Regions from separate parts of the Rossellomorea sp. GAMAL-10_SWC genome, predicted to be linked through region 2. Evidence: riboswitches for the same ligand, from Rfam matches in the RefSeq annotation. Region 2 holds a riboswitch; the other holds the start of a gene.
The links. A riboswitch is a leader RNA that binds a small molecule or an ion and turns the genes downstream of it on or off. The one in region 2 is predicted to bind S-adenosylmethionine.

Region 1: another riboswitch for S-adenosylmethionine. It lies ahead of V5E38_RS00665 (methionine ABC transporter ATP-binding protein); the one in region 2 lies ahead of metK (methionine adenosyltransferase).

The regions. Positions count from the first base shown of each region.
Region 1 covers NZ_CP144911.1:128,820-136,490, reverse strand. The annotation lists gene V5E38_RS00675 (MetQ/NlpA family ABC transporter substrate-binding protein) at 1-245, opposite strand, end outside; gene V5E38_RS00670 (methionine ABC transporter permease) at 242-910, opposite strand; gene V5E38_RS00665 (methionine ABC transporter ATP-binding protein) at 900-1,916, opposite strand; SAM riboswitch class I at 2,092-2,209, opposite strand; gene V5E38_RS00660 (hypothetical protein) at 2,484-2,918, opposite strand; gene V5E38_RS00655 (ASCH domain-containing protein) at 2,924-3,274, opposite strand; gene V5E38_RS00650 (sulfite exporter TauE/SafE family protein) at 3,497-4,288, opposite strand; gene V5E38_RS00645 (sulfurtransferase TusA family protein) at 4,357-4,584, opposite strand; gene V5E38_RS00640 (MBL fold metallo-hydrolase) at 4,606-5,733, opposite strand; gene V5E38_RS00635 (sulfurtransferase TusA family protein) at 5,778-6,350, opposite strand; gene V5E38_RS00630 (rhodanese-like domain-containing protein) at 6,405-6,701, opposite strand; gene V5E38_RS00625 (DsrE/DsrF/DrsH-like family protein) at 6,721-7,197, opposite strand; gene V5E38_RS00620 (metal-sensitive transcriptional regulator) at 7,325-7,585, opposite strand.
Region 2 covers NZ_CP144911.1:3,487,053-3,494,723, forward strand. The annotation lists gene V5E38_RS17245 (NAD(P)-dependent alcohol dehydrogenase) at 1-525, opposite strand, end outside; gene metK (methionine adenosyltransferase) at 675-1,871, opposite strand; SAM riboswitch class I at 2,082-2,195, opposite strand; gene pckA (phosphoenolpyruvate carboxykinase (ATP)) at 2,507-4,093, shown strand; gene V5E38_RS17260 (hypothetical protein) at 4,292-4,819, shown strand; gene V5E38_RS17265 (carboxymuconolactone decarboxylase family protein) at 4,890-5,333, opposite strand; gene V5E38_RS17270 (RrF2 family transcriptional regulator) at 5,572-6,060, shown strand; gene V5E38_RS17275 (ABC transporter substrate-binding protein) at 6,233-7,225, shown strand; gene V5E38_RS17280 (ABC transporter ATP-binding protein) at 7,238-7,671, shown strand, end outside.

The DNA.
Region 1 (7,671 bases), 1.6 Mb from region 2:
TCAAGGCTACCGTCATTAAGTGCTGTGTTAGGCTGAACATAATCTGAAAATGAAATGATTTTCAATTTAATGCCATCATTTTTCACTTGTTTTTGTACAATATTCCAAAGTTCATAGTCATCACCGTTAATACCAATCTTAACTGTTCTCTCTTTTCCATTACCTGATGATGCGTTAGAACCACATGCTGATAATACCGAAACTGTTAATAATAATGCTGCAAAAATAGTAAAAAACTTTTTCATCCTCTTTTCCTCCTTACGTATCTTGACCACGTATTTCCTAAACTTTGTATGAGTTGAACAATAACTACTAGTAATACAACTGTAATGACAATAACCAATGTTTCAAAGCGTTGATAACCATATGTAATAGCTAAGTCCCCTAATCCACCAGCACCAACAGCACCTGCTGCCGCAGTCGATCCAATCAATCCAATCGTTGCTGTTGTAAATGAAAGAATCAACGATGGAATCGCTTCAGGCAAAATAAACTTCACGATGATCTGAAACTTTGTTGCTCCCATTGAGTAAGCTGTTTCCAGTACTCCCTTATCTACTTCTAACATGGAGTTCTCAATCAATCTTGCCAAATATGGCCCTACAAAGATTGAAAGTGGAACAATTGCTGCAACTACTCCAATGGACGTTCCCGTCAATAATCTAGTAAATGGAATAATGGCAACTAGCAAAATAATAAATGGTACAGATCGAACAATATTAATAATGGTATTTAACAACGTAAATAAAGGTTTGTTTTCCATTATATGACCTGGCCTTGTTACAACTAGGATAATACCTAAAGGTAATCCTATGATTGTGCCAAAAATAAATGATCCTAGCACAGTTAGAAATGTATCTTGAGTTGCCTGCAAAAACTGCGGCCAAAAGAATTCCCAATTAAGCTCCATTTAACTCAACCTCCCTCACATCTATCCCCTTTTCCGAAATAAATTTAATAGCTTTTGCGCTTTCCTCTTTTGTTCCTTCTAGTGCCACGAGCAAATTCCCATAAGGTCTTTCTTGTAACTCTGTAATCGATCCATAAAGAATATTTAAATTTATATCGAATTTTTTAAGAACCTCTGATAATAATGGGTTGCCTGCCTTGTCACCTAGGAAGACTAATTGATAATATTTTCCCTTTGATAATGATTTCGATAACTTAGGCGGCACCTCATTTTGTAATACAGTGTTAACAAAATTCTTTGTAATACTTTTTTGTGGATTCGTAAAAACGTCATAAACATTACCTTCCTCGACAATTTCACCATCATCAATGACCGCCACTTTATCACAAAGATCACGAATTACACTCATTTCATGGGTAATAAGGAAAATTGTAAGATTATAGGAATTATTTACCTTCCTTAAAAGCTCTAATACATTCTTTGTTGTTTCAGGGTCTAATGCAGATGTAGCTTCATCACATAGCAAAAGATCTGGATCTGTTACGAGTGCCCTTGCTATTCCCACTCTTTGCTTTTGTCCTCCCGATAAGTGCCCCGGAAATACATCTTGCTTCCCTGTAAGTCCAACAAATTCAATTAACTCCATTACCTTTTCCTGAACATCCCGTTTCTTTTTTCCTTCAAGATATAGCGGCATTGCTATATTATCAAATACCGTTTTAGCAGAAAGTAGATTAAAGTGTTGGAATACGACACCAATTTTTCTACGTGTCTTACGTAACTCTTCATCTTTTAATGTCATTAGGTCCAATCCATCAATGAGAACTGATCCTTCTGTTGGCTCTTCAAGTCTATTTAAACAACGAATCAATGTACTTTTTCCTGCTCCGGAAAAACCAATGATTCCAAAGATCTCCCCTTTCTCTATTTTCATATTAATATTATTTAAAGCTTTAATTGGTGGCCTTCCAGGATAAACCTTGGAGACATTTTTTATCTCAATCAAATTACTTCCCCCATTGCAAGTTATTCCAACTTTTATAACTTAGTAAACATATTTGAAAACTAGGATTTATATCTATATTTCCCCCTTTTTCTCCTAAGGCACTACATCAAAAAACCCCTCTTCTTATCCGATAAAACAGATAAGAAGAGGGGTTAAAATATATAAGCCACTTTACTTCTTATCTTTCAAATCGATTAAACGATTTGCAGGAATTAGCACGGTATTTGTTACGAAATAACAAACCCGTTGCCGAGGTATCGTAGGGCCAGTCCCTCCACCTCTCTGGATAAGTAATAGAATTTATTAAGTTTTTGAATTATTGAGTTTATGTTATCCCTCTTTTTAGAATCCGTCAAGAATTTTTTTTGAATTTTTTTTGCGCGCACAGTTTGCCACATGACTTAGGTCCTTGAAATTCAAATCAAGAAACCTGTTTATTATATCGTTTAAAATAGGTCTAAATACTTAATTTTCGGGATTCTTATTAGTATCTCATTTAAGATAAGGCCAAAAAAGCAGACAAGGCTTCTTCGATAAAGAGAACCTGTCTGCTTTTTTGAATTATGCCTACCATAATGCAGGCTTTACTACCATAAACCATAGCATAACCATCAAAAGAACGATGTAAATCCAGATAGATCGACGAAGCTTTTGAATCAGCATTCTCTGGTCATGCGTTGGTTCACTAAATTTCCGTATGGTCGGTGAAAAGGCTCTAGCTAGGAAAAATAATGAACTCACCAAAAGAAGAATAGTCATCACAATCCAAGATGTCTTCCACGACCAATGACCTACTAGTACCAACAAGACCCCTGATCCAACCAGTACATGCCCAGCATGCTTTGCCAATCTGACAGCGAACCGGAATACATCCAAATAGCTCTGTTGTATCGCAGACTTCGAGGTATGCAGCTTTTTGAGTATCGGAATCAGTATAAAAAAAGGGCCAATCGATAAGATTACACTAGCAATATGTATATAAAGAAGCAATCTATACAGCATATAAATTATTCTTGAATGAGACGGAACTCATGAACCCATACCCTCATTTTTGGCAGCCAAGGCATTCCAGGATGGATTGACAGGATCGATTGCTTATACTCTTCTACAGTTGAATAGCCTTCCTGCTTAGCATCCTCATCTGTCAATTCACCAAGAGATTGAGAATAAACTTTTTCAACAACATACTGATTATTTTGAAGGGTCATCACTTCCCCAACATCTGCATATCTACCATTTCGGCGAGTAGCAGTTTTTTGTCCTGCCAATACCTTTTCAACATCCTCTTGAAGCGTAACAAGGCGTTCAATTGTACATGTTTTTGGCGGTAAAGCGTTCGTTTCATTTTGATTTGTCATCTAATTCATTCTCCATTTCAATTTAAATTTATAGTAAAGGCTATTAAAAAAAACGACTAGTTCCATTTTAATTAAATTAGTACTTAATTAGCAAATTTTATTTAAGAATATTGAAATAAGAAGCAACAAAAAGTGCCTTACACGTAGTACCATAATAAAGGCTAATAGAAAAACAGAAAAACTCCCAAAATAGTTTTTCTGTTTTTTACAGTTAATCCTTATTCAACTAACCCATGATTTTATAATCGTAATCCAAATCTTCAAAGCGGTAAATCCAATTAAAACTGCTAGAATCCCTCTTAAAACCTGCGTTTTTGTTTGTTTACCTATTTTTGCACCTAATGGTGAGGCAATTAAACTTGCAATTACAACAATAATTGTCGGCAAAATTTCAACTTGGCCAGTAGAGATTTTCCCGATCGTTACGCCTATTGAAGAGATAAATGTAATGGCTAATGACGATGCAATAGTCACACGAGTTGGTATTTTTAAGATCGTTAACATGATTGGTACTAACAGAAATGCTCCTCCTGCACCAACAATACCTGCACTTGTTCCAACGATAAATGCCAAACCTGCAGCAAGCCATACATTAATTGAAATTTGACCATCTGCTGACATCTCTACGTTTTTTCTAGGAATAAACATTAAAACGACCGCTATCATTGCTAAAATTCCATAAACAAGATTAATTCCATGTTCTGAAAGTAGATTTGAACCGAATCCACCAAGAAAACTTCCTATTAGTACACTTATTCCCATACTTACTATTACTTTTTTGTTTAAATAACCGCTTTTCCGATAGCTTAATACCCCACCTAAAGTTGCAAATACTACTTGGACGGCACTTATACCTGATACTTGATGTGGCGTGAAAGCAACAAATCCTAATAATGGAGGAATAAATAGGAGCATTGGATAATTTATAATCGCTCCACCAATTCCTACCATTCCTGAAATAAAGGACCCAAAAAAACCAACTAAGAAAAGTACTAAAATTAAGGTCCACTCCATTTTAAGTCCCCCTATAATAGAAAAGGAGATGTGACTATTCCCCCTCCTTTTCCTATTAATCTATTAGCTTAACCTTTTTTAATCCAAAATTTTAAAACATTGTCTTCTTCGGTATAATTTAATAATTCATGTCCACCTGATTTAGCCCAAGCAGCAAGGTCGTTTTTAGCACCTTTATCAGTTACATGAATTTCTAATACTTCGCCTGCTTCAATCTCTGCAATTGCTTTTCTTGTTTTAACAATTGGAATTGGACATGCTAAACCTTTTGCATCTAAAAATTTTGTAGCTTCCATTTTATTCTCCTCCAATTTTCATTATCGTACTGCACAGCGATTTGGACCAATTTCCATTTCTCTCTGTTTTTCTTCATCCAAATTAATTTTACCCATATTTACCTCACGGATTTCTTGATATGAGTTTGGTTGAGGTGGTAAGTTCTCAGTTACTAACTTTCTAAACTCACTTTCACTTTCAATGTTCAATCCATGATTCTGATCAAATAAATATCCTAGTTTTTTATAAACACTACCATCTTCGTTCAATTCGCTAATCACCATAAAATGTGCTGGAAGCACGATTAATTCAAGCGATAAGTTTCGGTATTTTTTATAAAGGGTTTCGCGTAAATCTCCTACCCAGTCCTCTGCCATACCAGCAAGATCGGGTCTTCCAATTGAATCGATAAATAAAATATCTCCAGAAAGTAAAAACTTTTCATCAATGACAAATGAAGTTGATCCGATTGTATGACCTGGTGAATAAAAAGCCTCAATACTGATTGCTGTTTCGCCAATCATTACCTTATTACCATCTTCTAATGGACTATATTCAAAAGTAACCTCTTTAGCATCCTTTGGTGGTAACCAGTATGTTGCTCCCGTAATCTCAGCAATTTTTCTTCCGCCAGAAATATGGTCTGCATGAAGGTGAGTATCAAATACATTTGTAATTTTTACGCTCTTTGTATTTGCAAAATCAACGTAGATATCCGTCATTCGAGTACCATCAATAATAGCAGCCTCATTATTTGAAAGCACCATGTAGGATAAACATCCCTTACCGATTCTGACAAATTGATACAGCTCTCCACCATTTTTCAAATCTGCAATTTTTACTGGTTCTAGATGTTCACTCCACTCTTTCATTCCGCCTTTAAGATAAGCTACATCTAGTCCCTCGTCTGAAAGCATCTCTGCAATCATGATGGAAGATCCTTCTTTAGCACACACAACTAAAATATCTGTACTTGCAGGAATCTTATCTAAAATGTCTTCAACCCCATCTAGTAAATCAAAATAAGGTATATTTAAATGTTCAAAATTTGAACCTTCTATTTTCCAATCGTTATAATCATCAGTATTTCGTACATCAAGAATAAATAGTTTTTCTTTATCAAATATTTTTTTTGTAATCTCTTTTGCAGACATTGCTGTGACTGCCATCTTTTATACCCCCTATAGTATACTTTTATTCAAAAAAAATTAGATTAACCTTTTATGCTTACTGTTTCCCCAGACCATTCAGTCATTCCAGGTATTACATTAAACACGTTAGTAAAACCGCTAGAAACTAGTAATTGAGCAGCAAGGTCACTGCGGTTTCCAGTTCTGCAAACGATATATATTTCATTTTCTTTATTTAATTCTGTCATACGGCTCTCCAATTCACCTAAAGGGATTGATACCGCATTTGGTATATGATTAAATACATATTCTGCTTCTTCTCTTACATCTAAAACGATTATATTTTCATTTTGTAGTTTTTGACTTAATTGATCGTTCGAAATGACGTTTTCGAATCTTTTTTCAATTGTATTTTCATCTGAAGATTTTCTTAAATAATGAAGTAATACTTCTCCATTTTCGATTGTTCCTAAGTATTGATTTCCAGTGCTTTCCGCCCAAGCTTTAATGTCTGCTTTTGAACCTTTATCAGTCGCTTGAACCTCGATTACTTGCCCATTTTCTAATTCCTTCATTGCTTTTCTAGTCTTCACAATCGGCATTGGACAAGCTAATCCTTTTGCATCTAATTTCACGTTCGATTTAATCAGTTCCATCTGATAACCTCCATACTTTAAATACCACTTGGGGTATCTATTTAATCAAAAAAATTATTCTACATTACCGAACCAAGAAAGCATTCCGCCTACCATGTTTTTAACGTTAAACCCTTGTGATTGAAGGAATTCTGTTGCACGGCCACTTCTAGCACCTGAACGACAAACCATAATATATTCTTTTGATTTATCTAATTCGTGCAATCGAAATTCAATTAATCCAAGTGGAATATGAATAGCTTCTGGGATTTTCCCTGCTGCAACTTCATCTACTTCACGAACATCGATAACCGTTACTTCTTTTCCAGTTTTCAAATTATTTTCAAGATCAATCGCAGTAATTTCTTTCATGTTATTCAATCCTTTCTAATTAAATAAATAAGTTTACTTGACCTTCTTCTGCTTCACCAATATAGGCGGCAACACCAGCATACTGAATATTCTCTAATAACTCTTCGGTTTGTAGACCTAACAGATCCATTGTCATTGTACATGCTACTAAATTTATATCTTGTTCTTGGGCCATTTCAATTAATTGTGGTAAAGGCAATGCATTATGCTTTTTAATAATATCCTTAATCATCTTTGGTCCAAAACCTGCAAAATTCATTTTAGAAAGTCCCATTTTATCGGCCCCTCTAGGCATCATCTTTCCAAACATCTTTTCGATAAAACCTTTTTTTGTTGCTATATGTTCACCTTTTCGTAAAGCATTTAACCCCCAAAATGTATGAAAAATAGTTACTTCATGATCAAAAGCTGCAGCACCGTTCGCAATAATGTAGGCAGCCATTGCTTTGTCATAATCTCCACTAAATAAAATGATATTTGTTTTCTTAGCTGTCATATTCTTTCTCCTTTCCATTCTTTATACCCACTAGGGTATATAACAAAACAAAAAAATATATCTTATATATACTATTACCCCTATGGGTATATGATGTTAAAATTAAAAAATTGAGTCAAACCATATATTATCTACTTTTTACAAGTAAGTTTACTGCTTCTTTCACTAAATCTTCAGCATCTTGCCCGTTTTCATTCGCATTTCGGACACAATCAACTAAATTTGAGCTTACTATAACGCCAATCGTACGATCCAAAGCTGATTTAACTGCTGATAACTGTGTAATGACATCTTTACAGTCCTTGTCTTCTTCTATCATTTTTAAAATTCCACGAATCTGTCCCTCAATTCGCTTTATTCTATTTTTTACTGGATCATCATATTTCATTAAATCACCCCTAACTCATAAAACTAAATAAGGCTTACGCATTTATTTTAGAATATATGTGCAATATTCTTACTTAGAATATATAC
Region 2 (7,671 bases):
TTTAGCTAACTGAATTGCATATGTTCCAACACTTCCTGAAGCACCATAAATAAGTACTTTTTGTCCATTTTGAATAATACTTCTCCTTAGAAAGTGTAATGCAGTAAGCGCCCCAACAGGTACAGCTGCAGCTTGCTCAAAGGACATATTTATTGGTTTTTTAGCTAGAACACCTTCTTCATGTAAAGAGATATATTCAGCATTAGCTCCAAAAGTAAATCCACTATATCCAAAAACTTGATCACCTGTTTTAAAATTTCTTACGTTTTTGCCAACTGTGACTATTTCTCCTGCAAGCTCACAACCTGGTATTTGATTTTTCGGCTTAGTGAGGCCAAACATAAGTCGTGAAGGTAGCCAATACATAAAAGGAAAATCGGAGCTTCGAAGTTTTACATCTCCTGCGGTTACAGTTGTTGCGTGTATTTTAATTAATACCTCATCATCTTTTATTTTTGGTTTTTCAACTTCTGTTGTTTGAAGAACTTCTGGTGGACCATATTTTGTACATATAATCGCTTTCATTGGTTCCTCCATTACAAACTTTAATTGAGTCATTTAAACCTATGAAAAATGATTTTTAAGTATACCTCTATGTAGAATAAAACAGTGTGAATCTAACTAAACAAAAAAGACTGAATATAGCATATGCCATATTCAGCCTTAATCATTTATTATAGACCTGCTTCAGTTTTTAAAACTTCTGCTTTATCAGTACGCTCCCAAGGAAGATCGATATCTGTACGGCCAAAGTGACCATAAGCAGCAGTTTGTTTGTAAATTGGACGACGTAGGTCAAGCATTTTAATAATTCCAGCTGGACGTAGGTCGAAGTTGTTGCGAATTACTTCAACTAATTTTTCTTCTGAAACTTTACCTGTACCAAAAGTATCAATAGCGATTGAAACTGGTTTAGCTACACCAATTGCATATGCTAATTGAACTTCAGCTTTATCAGCTAAGCCAGCAGCCACGATGTTTTTCGCAACGTAACGTGCAGCGTAAGCAGCGGAACGGTCAACTTTAGTTGCATCTTTACCAGAGAATGCGCCACCACCGTGACGAGCATATCCACCGTAAGTATCAACAATAATTTTACGACCTGTTAAACCAGCATCCCCTTGAGGTCCACCGATTACGAAACGACCTGTTGGGTTGATAAAGAATTTTGTGTTTTCATCAATTAACTCAGCTGGTACAACTGGTTTAATTACAAGTTCTTTAATATCATTTTCAATTTGAGCTTGAGTAGCTTCTGGACCATGTTGTGTTGATACAACAATTGCATCAATACGAACTGGTTTGTTGTTTTCATCATACTCAACTGTTACTTGAGTTTTACCGTCTGGACGTAAGTAAGAAACTGTTTCATTTTTTCTAACTTCAGTTAAACGGCGAGCAATTTTGTGAGATAATGAAATTGGAAGTGGCATTAATTCAGGTGTTTCATTTACAGCAAAACCGAACATTAAACCTTGGTCTCCTGCACCGATTGCTTCAATTTCTTCATCTGTCATGCTACCTTCACGAGCTTCTAAAGCTTGGTCTACACCTAGAGCGATATCTGCTGATTGCTCATCGATAGAAGTTAAAACTGCACATGTATCTGCATCAAATCCGTATTTTGCACGGTCATAACCGATTTCACGGATTGTTTCGCGAACGATTTTTGGGATATCTACATAAGTAGAAGTTGTAATTTCACCTGCAACAAGTACTAAACCTGTTGTAACTGAAGTTTCCGCTGCTACACGAGCATTCGGATCATTTGCTAAAATTGCATCAAGAATTGAATCTGAGATTTGGTCACAGATTTTATCTGGATGTCCTTCTGTAACTGATTCTGAAGTAAATAAACGACGTTGTGACATTGAGTCCCCTCCTAAATTGAATGTGACGGATCTCTTTTTTCTCAACATAAGAATAAAAAGTTTGTTCCTATTCCTATGTTTCCCATTTAAGATAAAGATAACTCAGTGTAAATTACGAAATTGCCACTGTATTTAAGTTTTGAGCAAAAAAAAAGCCTTCCTCTTATCAAATATTACATGAGGAAAGGGTTCTTGGTTATTTACCTTTCGCTCTTATCGTCCAAGACATAAAAAAAGTCTTGCATCAGGTTCAGCACCTTTCACTAAAAGTGAGGTTGCTGGGCTTCGTAGGGCCTGTATCCCTCCACCTACTCGGGATAAGAGAGTATCCGTATGAAAAGTATCATATTAAAATTTCACTTTCTTGTCAACAATTTTCATCATAACTTAAACATAATTCTACAATAACTTTATCTCTACATTCATTTCTATTTAATGGGAAATTACTAATTATTATACTTACATTTAATAAACTACTTCATTAAATAAGTAAATTTTACTCAAATTTATTTTTTAATCAAATTCATAACACATTTTGCCAACTAATAGTATACACTATTAAAATAAATGTGTTATACTATTTATCGAGATACCTACATGGCAGACAAATTATATTTAAAGGATGGTATTAGTATATGAAGACAGTTGATGTAAACTTTGAATTAAACGAATTACTTACTAGTAATCAAGTGTATAACCAACTAAGCGTTTCTGAGTTAGTTGAAAAAGTCCTAACAAGACAAGAAGGAATTTTAACGTCAACAGGAGCAGTTAGCGTTTCAACAGGCAAATATACTGGACGTTCACCTAAAGATAAATTTATTGTTCAAGAGGCATCTGTTGAAAATTTAATCGATTGGGGTTCAGTAAATCAACCAATCTCTGCTGACGTATTCGAAAAATTATATAGCAAAGTACTTAACTACTTAAAAGATCGTAACGAATTATTCTTATTTAAAGGATTTGCTGGTGCTGACACGGAGTATCGTTTACCTATCCAAGTAATTAACGAATTTGCATGGCACAACTTATTTGCTCATCAATTATTTATTCGCCCAACTGAGCAAGAGCTGCAAACTCATGAAGCAGAATTTACAATTGTTTCTGCTCCAACATTTAAAGCAGACCCAGTAGTTGATGGAACAAATTCAGAAGCATTTGTTATTGTATCATTTGAAAAGAAAATTATCTTAATTGGTGGAACGGAATATGCTGGAGAAATGAAAAAATCTATTTTCTCAATCATGAATTTCCTATTACCACAAAATAATGTTTTACCAATGCACTGTTCTGCTAACGTAGGTAGCGAAGGCGATGTAGCATTATTCTTTGGACTTTCAGGAACTGGTAAAACTACATTATCTGCAGATGCAGACCGTAAGTTAATCGGTGATGATGAGCACGGCTGGTCAGATAATGGTGTATTCAATATTGAAGGCGGTTGCTACGCTAAATGTATCAATTTAACATTTGAAAAAGAGCCACAAATTTTCTCTGCAATTAAATTTGGTACAGTGTTAGAAAATGTTGTTGTTAAATCTGATAGCCGTTTAGCTGACTATGATGATACAACTTTAACAGAAAATACTCGTGCTGCATACCCAATGCAAGCAATTCAAAATATCATTGAGCCAAGTGTTGCTGGTCATCCGCATGCAATTATCTTTTTAACAGCTGATGCATTTGGAGTATTACCTCCAATCAGTAAACTAACAAAAGAGCAAGCTATGTACCACTTCTTAAGTGGATTTACTAGTAAATTAGCAGGTACTGAGCGTGGCGTTACTTCTCCACAAGTAACATTCTCAACATGTTTCGGATCACCATTCTTACCGCTTCCAGCTGTAGAATATGCAAAAATGCTTGGTGAAAAAATTGAAAAACATAATGTAAATGTATTCTTAGTAAACACTGGTTGGACTGGTGGAGAATATGGCGTTGGTAAACGTATGAATCTTTCTTACACAAGAGCAATGGTTCACGCTGCACTTGAAGGTGATTTAAACAACATTGAAACTACACAAGATGAGTTTTTCGGTTTAGCAATTCCAACTCATGTACCTGGTGTACCTGATAGCGTATTAGTTCCTTCAACTACTTGGGAAGACAAATCAGCTTATGATCAAAAAGCTCTTGAATTAGTAACTAAATTCAAAGAAAACTTCAAAAAATTTGAAGGCTTTGATGCTAAATTAGCTGAACTTGGTGGACCTTTAAAATAATCTAATAAAGTAAAATGTAAGGGCTGTCCAATAAGTCGGGATTTATGACTTTTTGGCAGCCTTTTTTTATTTAACAACTAGATTACTCATTAAAAGGAAATTTTTTACATTTAAAGAATAAGATTAATATAATATTGAATTTGACTGAATATCATTAATACTCACCAGTTATTTTATCGGATTTAATGGAGGATTTTAATGAGATCAATAAAGTTATTAACTCTGATTTTTTCATTTACAGCAATTTTATTAACTACCTATTTTTTACTTAATACTGGTACCTCGTCTCAAAAATTAGATAAGCATGATTCACAAACATCTAAAGAAAGTGAGCCGAATATTGAATCTTTATCCAAAAGATATTTTGAAATAAAAAATTCTGACAATCAATTACTTTATGGAGTTGAATATTATTTGGTCGTATCAGTACCGGAACGTTTTAAAAACGATATAAAAAATGGTCGAATAGAAATAGAACTACCTAAAAAAGTCCAATCAATATTTGGTGTCAATATTGAAGAAATAAATCATAATGAAGTATACGAAATCATAAATAGAAGAGCCGTTTTTGATCTCAATAGTTCTATTGCTACTTCAAATATGACAATAGATCAAAAAAATTATATTAAAAATAATAATGATTTCTACACTATAAAAATATATTCTAATAAAAATAAATTAATAAAAAGCGATGTTATAAAGGTACAAAATTTTCATAAGAATTGAAAAAATTACATTAAAAAAATGAGCCGAAGATTGGCTCATTTTTTATTTTTTATCAAATATAATTAGAATCTTATTTTTCAGCAGGTCTATTTCCCATAGAAATAGAAATACGATTCCAACTGTTAATTTGATTGATTATGAATACAAGATTTACATATTCTTCTTCGCTAAAGTGTTTACTTACACGATTATATAGTTCTTCAGAAACACCTTTATTCGAAATTTGTGTAATATGCTCTGTTAACTCTAAAGCTGCTTTTTCTGCATCTGTGTAAAAATCGCAATCTCTCCATGCACTAATACAGTATAAACGTTGTTCCGTTTCTCCTATTTCCCTCGCTTCAGAAGTATGCATGTCAAGGCAAAATGCACAACCATTTATTTGTGAAGCGCGAATTTTGATAAGTTCACGAAGTTTATGGTCTATATCAGTTGCTTTAATAAACTTTTCCATTTCCATCATTATTTTAAGTGCTGCTGGTGCTAATTTTGAATAATTAATTTGTTTTTCCATTTTAATTCCCCCTAAAAAAGTTAATTCTAAAAATAATTGAATTAATTGTAGTTTTTGGAAATATATAAATTGGCGACAAAGTTAATCGCCGATTTATACCATCTATATTAAATTGTTTATTTCATTATGTCAAACTTCTTTTAACTTTGAGTTACTCCTAAAAGTAAATGTTTGACAAAGAAATAAAACATTTCTAAGATTAATTAAAAATAATCTCATTTATGAAGAAGGTGTTTTGATGCAGTATAGCGTTGGAGTTGAGTATGCACTTCATTGCCTTGTTTATTTAATTGACACTCCTGAAGATTCTCCGATTGGAATAAAGGACCTATCCTTCTTTCAAGGTGTTTCAGATACATATCTTTCAAAGATTTTTAGTAAGCTTTCTAAAGCTGGTATTGTCAGTTCAGTTCCAGGAGTTAAAGGTGGTTTTAAACTAGCTAAATCTCCAGAAGAAATTTCTTTTTGGGATGTAATTGAAGCAATTGAAGGTTCTAAGCCTATATTTCAATGTAAAAATATTAAAGATAACGGCTATCTTATTAGAGAAAAAGGTTGTACTGCAAGTGCCACCTGCACGATCAATTTAGTCATGCTCTCTGCCGAAGAAAAAATGCATGAGTATTTACGCAGTAAAACACTGTCATGGTTAAACAAAGAATTAGAAAGTGTTTTGCCTAACGAAATACGTGAAGATACTCGAAAATATTTTTCAAAGAGTAGATAAAAACCTCTCTAATTTCCTAAAAAAGGAAGTAAGAGAGGTTTTTCTTTGTTCAACCACATCAGATAACTCATATGTAACCGAGCGATTTTAGCACATTTTACTCCGCATTCACCCATTTTCTCCTATTGCATAGGCTAATTGTATATTTTCGATTAGGAGGGATTAAATGAAAATCAAATGGCTCGTTATTTTGTTTTTATTAGTTGCTTCTATTTTAGGTGCATGTTCGAAAGATAAACCTAAAGATGGTACCACAAAGGTTAGAGTTGCAGAAGTGACACATTCATTATTTTATGCACCTCAATATGTGGCCATTAGTGAAGGAATCTTCAAAAAGCATGGATTGGATGTTGAAATAACAACTACTGCTGGTGGAGATAAAACGATGACTGCTGTATTGTCAAACGGTGCAGATATAGGATTAGTTGGGCCAGAAACAACTATATATGTATACGCTCAAGGGGCAAATGACCCAGTAAAAAGCTTTGCCCAATTGACTCAAACTGATGGAACATTTCTAGTAGCTAGAAATCAAACTGTACCATTTAATTGGGATCAACTAAGAGGCAAAACATTTTTAGGTCAAAGAAAAGGTGGAATGCCACAAATGGTTGGCGAATACGTCCTAAGTAAACATGGGATCGATCCACATAAAGATTTGAACCTTATTCAGAATATTGACTTTGCAAATATCGCGAATGCATATGCTTCAGGTACTGGAGAGTATGTCCAATTATTTGAACCTACAGCAAGTATTATGGAAAAAGAAGGAAGAGGTAAAATCGTTGCTTCATTTGGCTTGGAGTCTGGAAAAGTTCCTTACACTGCTTTTATAGCAAAAGAAAGTTATTTGAAGAGGAATGCGAAAACAGCTCAAAAGTTTACAGATGCAATTTATGAAGCTGAACAATGGGTTGATACCCATTCTGCAGAAGAGATTGCAAAAAGTGTTGCACCATTCTTTAAAGATACGCCTTTAGACATTTCAGTAAAAGTTATTGATCGTTATAAGTCTCAAAATTCTTATTCAACAAATCCAATATTAGAAGAAGATGAGTGGAATAATCTTCAAAAGATTATGAAGAACTCTGGTGTATTACCAAAAGAAGTTCCACACTCAGTTTTAGTTGATACAAAATTTGCCGAAAAATCTACGGAGAAGTAGTTGGTTAACAAAATGAGTTATCTAACAGTTAATGATATTTCTCATGTATTTTCATCGAAGGAAAAGGCAATTAAAATATTGGATGGCTTAACGTTTGAAGTTGAAAAAGGTGAATTTGTATCTGTATTAGGCCCAAGTGGCTGTGGAAAAAGCACACTTTTATCGATTATTTCCTCATTGCTTACACCATATAATGGTTCAGTGAAGTTTAAAGGGAAGCCTTATGATATAAAATCGGGAGAAATTGGTTACATGCTTCAGCATGACTATTTATTCCCTTGGAAAACAATTAAAGAAAATATTTTTCTAGGTCTTCAGATTCTAGATAAGGATACCGAAGAAAATAAAAATCGAACGCTAGAATTGTTAAATGAAGTTGGATTAAAGGATTATGAAAATGCGTACCCAAGAGAATTATCAGGTGGGATGAGACAACGCGTTGCCTT